One region of the Paenibacillus bovis genome, then DNA from elsewhere that is predicted to be linked to it. Evidence: predicted binding sites of a transcription regulator. Region 1 holds the regulator's gene; each other region holds the start of a gene.
The links. Region 1 encodes Rex, which represses fermentation and respiration genes when NADH is low (regulators of the CRP and FNR family bind a similar motif). Its sites were predicted from a motif close to TTGTGAAATATTTCACAA; they were not measured.
Positions count from the first base shown of each region.

Region 2: a site for Rex is predicted at 1,386-1,403, ahead of AR543_RS04770 (L-lactate dehydrogenase). Genes of this name have one in related genera too.
Region 3: a site for Rex is predicted at 1,378-1,395, ahead of nadA (quinolinate synthase NadA). Genes of this name have one in related genera too.

Region 1 is NZ_CP013023.1:3,872,931-3,875,208, reverse strand. Features, by position in the region: gene dinG (ATP-dependent DNA helicase DinG) at 1-970, shown strand, start outside; gene AR543_RS16435 (redox-sensing transcriptional repressor Rex) at 967-1,626, shown strand; gene AR543_RS16430 (amidohydrolase) at 1,607-2,278, shown strand, end outside.
Region 2 is NZ_CP013023.1:1,114,623-1,116,900, reverse strand. Features, by position in the region: gene AR543_RS04775 (NADP-dependent oxidoreductase) at 1-910, opposite strand, end outside; gene AR543_RS04770 (L-lactate dehydrogenase) at 1,450-2,278, shown strand, end outside.
Region 3 is NZ_CP013023.1:715,921-718,198, reverse strand. Features, by position in the region: gene nadB (L-aspartate oxidase) at 1-380, opposite strand, end outside; gene nadA (quinolinate synthase NadA) at 411-1,355, opposite strand; gene ftsH (ATP-dependent zinc metalloprotease FtsH) at 1,703-2,278, opposite strand, start outside.

The DNA.
Region 1 (2,278 bases):
CATCAAGCTGGACAGTGAAGATACGGTCTACTGGTATGAGGCCAACGGCAATTATCGCAGCAAGTCGCTCCAGATGTATGCGGTGCCGGTAGATGTCAGCCAGCAGCTCAAGGAGCATTTCTTTGACAAAAAGAAAAGTATCGTGCTGACCTCTGCCACGCTGTCGATCGACAAGAACTTCCAGTACATGATTGAACAGCTGGGACTCAAGGAAGCCGAGCAGCAAGGCAAGCTGAATACGTCGATGCTGGAATCGCCGTTTAATTACAGGGAACAGTCGCTTGTACTGATTCCAAGAGATTTCCCGAGTGTAAAGGGAAGTGTCGGTGACGAGCATTTTGTCAGTATGCTGGCTCGTTCACTTGCTGATGCTGCCGAAGCGACGCGTGGACGCATGTTGGTCTTATTTACTTCCTACCGGATGCTCAAGCAGGTGTATGAGCCTCTGAAGGAGAAATTATCACAGAGTGATATTGCCGTATTCGGACAGGGTGTAGATGGAGGCAGCCGGACCAAGCTGACCCGACGCTTCCAGGATCATCCGGCCTGTGTACTGCTGGGTACGAGCAGCTTCTGGGAAGGCGTGGATATTCCCGGAGAAGCACTGACCTGTCTGGCGATTGTGCGATTGCCGTTCCAGCCGCCGAATCATCCGCTGGTCGAAGCCAAAAGTGAACGGCTCAAAAAAGAAAAGAAAAACCCGTTTATGAAATTATCTGTACCACAGGCAGTTATCCGGTTCAAACAGGGCTTTGGCAGACTGGTCCGGACAGCGAATGACCGCGGTATTGTGCTTATCTATGATACCCGGGTCATTGAATCGTATTATGGCAAGCACTTCTTGTATTCGCTGCCCGGTCCCAAAATGGAACATATGCCTACGCAGCAAATGGTTCCCCGTATTGCGGAATGGCTGAGCCATCGTGAGAACGAAAAGGATGCTGCAAATCAAGAGGGGGAGCAAGCATGAAATCCGATAAAATATCAGAAGCGGTCGTGCGAAGATTACCTGTCTATTTAAGATACCTGAACGAGCTGCATACCCGTGAGGTACCCACTGTATCTTCGCAGGAACTGGGACAAAAACTGGACCTCAATCCGGCCCAGATTCGTAAGGACCTTGCCTATTTCGGTGATTTTGGCCGTAAAGGAATTGGCTACGATGTATCGTATCTGATTGAGAAAATACGTCATATCCTGAAGCTGGATCAGCAGATCAATGTTGCTCTGATCGGAGCAGGTAATCTGGGACATGCGCTTTCAAATTATAATGCCTATCTGCAGGAAACGATGAAGATTGTAGCCGTGTTTGATTCGTATACACCGAAAGTAGGCACCCAGATTAATACATTGACTGTGCAACCGATTGATGAACTGTCCGAGACTGTGCAGTCCAAGCATATCCGGGTTGGTATTATTACCGTACCCAATACCGAAGCACAGCGTGTTGCTGATCAGCTGATCGAAGCAGGTATCGAGGCGATTCTGAACTTTGCGCCGATTATCCTGAAAACACCACCGCATGTGCGTGTGCATACGGCAGATTTCACTACCGATCTGCTGAGTCTGGCCTACTACCTTGAAGATGGAAAGGAATTAGAGACGAATGAACAACTCACCGAGTAAATGGATGATCAAAAACGGGATCTTTGCAGCTTCCCATGGAGGAAAATCGGTACTGTACGGACATATGGTCATCGAGAACGATGTGATTACTTATCTGGGCGAAGAAGAGCCTGCTGACCAGGAAGGCATGACCATCGTGGATGGCAGACATCAGTTCTTTATCCCGGGTCTGGTTAACAGTCATGGTCATGCGGCGATGTCCCTGCTGCGCGGCTATGGAGATGATCTGGCTCTGCAGGTATGGCTGCAGGAGAAAATGTGGCCAATGGAAGCCAAATTTACAAGTGACGATGTCTACACCGGTACAGCATTGTCTGTTCTGGAAATGCTCAAAGGCGGTACAACGACATTCCTCGATATGTATGACCGTTCTGAACGTGTGGCCGAAGTGGTAGAGCAGTCGGGTATGCGTGCGGTACTGATGCGCGGCGTTATTGGTCTGTGCTCTGAAGAAGAACAGAACGAGAAGCTGAACCAAGCTGTACAATTCGTACGTGACTGGCATGGCAAGGCAAATGGCCGCATCACAACCATGATGTCTCCACATGCGCCGTATACTTGCCCGCCGGCATTTATCGAGAAATTCGTACAGGCTGCTCATGATCTGGATGTGCCTCTGCATACGCATATGTCCGAGACAGTGGCAGAGGTA
Region 2 (2,278 bases), 2.6 Mb from region 1:
ATTTGAGCTTGCCTTCACGTACCCATTGTCCCAGTTCCTGCAGGGCCTGTACATTCTCATCGGCGTAATCGCCTACGAGGAAGCCTTTGAGCAGTACGGTACGGGTCAGCAGTGCCGGCAAAATACGTGGTCCAAGCTCCGGATTCTCCTGATTATAGAGCGAGATTTGTCCGCACAGTGGAATACGCGCATTACGGTTGAGCTGCTCGATTACAGCATCAGTAATATCCCCGCCCACATTTTCAAAATAGACATCGATACCGTCCGGGCATGCTTTTTGCAGTGCTTCGCGAATCGGCTGATCTGTTTTGTAGTTAATCACTTCGTCAAAGCCCAGTTCTTCCTTGAGATATCGGTTCTTCTCATCCGAACCGGAGATGCCCACGACACGTGCGCCTTTGATTTTGCCGATCTGTCCGGCGATCATGCCGACCGCACCGCCTGCGCCGGATACGACCATCGTCTCGCCCGGCTGCGGATTCCCGATACGCAGTGTACCGTAATACGCAGTCAATCCGGTCATGCCGAGTACGCCAAGCGCTGTAGTGATCGGAGCCAGTTCCGGATCGACTTTGCGCTGACCTTTCCCGTCTACAATCGCATATCGCTGCCAGCCCCAGCCGCCTGCGATAATATCGCCTTCCTGGTAATCAGGATGCTTGCTGCTCAGAACCTTGCCGACCGACCCGCCGGTAATCGGCTCTCCAACCTGAAATGGTGCCGCATAGGATTTGGCATCTTTCATCCGCCCACGCATATAAGGATCGACAGAGACGTACAGTGTTTTCACTAACAGCTGTCCTTCTTCCGGATTACCCAGTTCTGCCTTGTTAAACGAAAAGTTCTCCATTTGAGGTGTACCCTGCGGGCGACTCGCCAGTGCAATATATTCATTTTGTTCTTCAGCCATGTTGATTCCTCCCAAAAGTATAAGTATCTGCGTTCCATAATATAGAACATCCGCATGCCCAATCATCCCGTTATCCAGTATTATTGGCATGCCACCTTTTATTATTACCCTTTCTACCTGAAATTAAGATGAAATTTATCTATTTCTATATCATGTCTGTGTTGTTAACTCCTTGTTTATCCTCCTGGTATAGATCATTTTGGCTTAAATGTATTGTTAACTTGTTCTTTTATAGGTGAGCTTTTTATTTTGGACAGTTTGTTTTCTTTTTAATTTCGCTTTCCAAAAAACAAATAGACAGTATTGTTCGCTTTTATCTCTGTACGGATAGAATACCAGACCCATTTCCTATCTTTTTTAAGCAATAAGTTAATTATTGTGACATATTTCCTTATTATCATTCTGGTAAAAGTATGTATAATAGTAGATATGGAAAGTAAATTGACATTCAAATATGTATTCTTTCTGATTTAATTTATGTAATTTTTGACATGGTAGAAAGTATATCATGATTATAAATAGCAGGAGGGCTGTACAACGTGGGTAAAAAGAACAGAAAAGTAGCAATTGTCGGCGTAGGAATGGTCGGAGCAGGATGTGCCTATTCAATGATTAACCAGTCGATTGCCGACGAGATTATGATGGTGGGACGCACCCATGAGAAGGCGGTTGCCCAGGCGCTCGATCTGTCGCACTGCATGGACTTTACGTCCCATCGTACCAAAGTATACGCTGGTACACTGCATGACTGCGGAGATATGGATATTGTCATCATTACAGCAGGTCCCAATCCCAAACCAGGACAAGACCGCATGACCCTGCTACATGAAGCGTCCGAGATCGTACGCGACATTACCGATCCGATCATGGCCAGTGGATTTGACGGCATATTTATTATCGCGGCCAATCCGGTAGACGTGGTCACTTACCTCACATGGCAGTACTCCGGTCTGCCGCGCGAACGTATTATTGGTACAGGTACCTCTATCGATTCTTCCCGCCTCAAAACGATTCTGTCCGATGTGTTCTCTATCGATCCACGCAGCGTCCACGGCTATGTACTCGGTGAACATGGCGAATCCCAATTTGTCGCCTGGTCGCATGTGACGATTGGCGGCAAGCCGCTGCTGCATATTATGGAACAGCATGCGCTGCGCTTCCCGGAGCTGAGTCTGGATGATGTCGCGCTCAAGACAAGGGATGCAGGCTGGGAAATTTTCACCCGCAAAGGCCACACCCAGTTCGGGATCGGCAATGCCCTCGCCCATATCGCCCGCTCGATTCTGTACGATGAGCACCGGATTATCGCAGTCTCCGCTATTCTCGATGGCGAGTATAACGAGCAGAATGTATGCGCAGGCGTACCGG
Region 3 (2,278 bases), 2.2 Mb from region 1:
CGTGTCAGCTCCAGCTGGCCATCAGTTGTATCAAAAGCAGTCCCCAGACGTATCAGCTCCTGTACACCTGATGGGCCTTCATGCACGAGGATATCCACCGCTTTTGCTGAACAAAGGCCTGCTCCCGCGAGCAGTGTATCCTCGCGGTGATAAGCGGGCGAGTCGTCATCGCTGATCACTGCTGCAATACCGCCCTGGGCATAACGGGTGTTGCTTTCCAGAAGGGCTTTCTTTGTGATTAATAGCACGTTCTTATGTTCACTTGCGAGGATAGCCGTGTACAAACCTGCTATTCCCGAGCCAATAATTAATATATCCGTGGTCGTCTGCACCAGATGATGATGCACTTTTTTATCCGACTGGTTATATTCCGCATTCATCCTATACGCCTGCCTTTCTATTGACCGATTCTAGGAAGAAGAGACTTCCAGCATACGCTCCAGCGAGATTCGTGCACGGTCAGCGATAGCTGGTGGTACATAGATTTGCGGCTTCATTGTTTCCAGGCAGTTTACGAGCTTTTTGAGGTTGTTTACTTTCATATTGGGACATACCAGGTATTTACTGGCAAAATGAAATGCTTTGTCCGGGCTGTCCTTGCGCAGCTGATAGCCGGTGCCATCTTCTGTACCCACAATAAATTCCTGACAGTCCGACTCCCGGCAATATTTAATAATCGCAGTCGTACTACCTACAAAGTCACCCAATGCCACTACTTCGGGACGGCATTCCGGATGAACGACAAACTGTGCATTCGGATGCTTGGCTCTCATCTCGATCACATCTTTGACAGTGAGCATATCATGGGTATTGCAGTATCCTTCCCAGATGATCATTTTCTTGTCGGTATGCTGCTGTACATAGTGACCGAGGTTTTTATCCGGCACCCAGATAATTTCGTCGGAATCGACGGATTGGATAACTTTGACCGCATTGGCGGACGTACAGCAGATATCGGTTTCTGCTTTGACATCGGCAGAGGAGTTGATATAGGTGACTACTTTGGCATTCGGATGCTTTTCCTTGAGCCGGCGCAGTCCGTCTACATTGACCATATCCGCCATCGGACAGCCTGCTCGTTCATCCGGGATAATGACGGTTTTGTTTGGTGCGAGAATTTTGGCGCTTTCTCCCATAAAATGAACCCCGCAAAATACAATCGTATCCGCATCGGTCTGTGCTGCTTTTTGAGCCAGCAAAAAAGAATCTCCCCGAAAATCAGCCACTTCTTGAATCTCGTCCCGCTGATAATAATGTGCCAGAATAATAGCATTTCGTTCCTTTTTCAGCTGCAGCAGACGCTCCCGTAATTGTGCATCACGTTCTGCCTTTTTCTCCAATGCCAGAGCTTCCATGAATTCATCTCCCTGTAATAGTTTGAGACAGTTTTCACAATCTTGAACGTTTATCGTTCATCATTGAATAGATGATCTAACCTACTTTGTGAAAAAAATCTCGTAGTCGACTGCGAAATGTGTCAAAATTGTGATCAACATCTCCAATAATGTACACAATCCTTGATAGGATTGTCAATCGGTTATTGGGCGCAAAGTTAACATTTATTTCATCAAAATACGGATCGGTTGTTTAGCGCAAGGAACTATCCATAACGAGGATTATTTATTCTTTTACCAACCTATACAAAAAAAGCCTGAAGATCTCTAAGATCTTCAGGCTTTTAATTTAAGGAAATAGTATGGAATTAGATGGTCGGCGTGCCGCCACCAGAGCCACGGTTATCATCAGAACCGTCTGTCGGATTGTTTGGAATAGTTCCGCCCGCTCCTGGAGCTGATGATGGGTTGTTGTCTTTTTCAAGACGTACCTGGGAGTCGCCAATGCTGTCAAAAGTAGGTTCGCCACCTTCGGAAGGACCGCTGTCGTTACCGCCAGTTGTACCTTCACCCAAACCTTCCAGTGATCCTGTTTCGATCAGATGTTTGATTTGTTCGAAGTCCAGTGTCTCTACTTCAAGCAATGTCTGTGCAACCAAATGCATTTCGCGAGAGTGCTTTTGCAACAGCTCACGACAACGCTCGTACGACTCGGTAATGAAGCGATTCATTTCCTGATCGATTTCGTAGGCAATCGCATCACTGTAGTTCTGCTCATGTCCGAAATCGCGTCCCAGGAATACTTGACCCTGCGAGTTACCGAACTGCATAGGACCAAGCTTCTCACTCATACCGTATTCTACGATCATGCTGCGCACGATGCTGGTCGCCTGCTGGAAGTCACTGTATGCGCCGGTACCAATCTCACCGATATACAGTTCTTC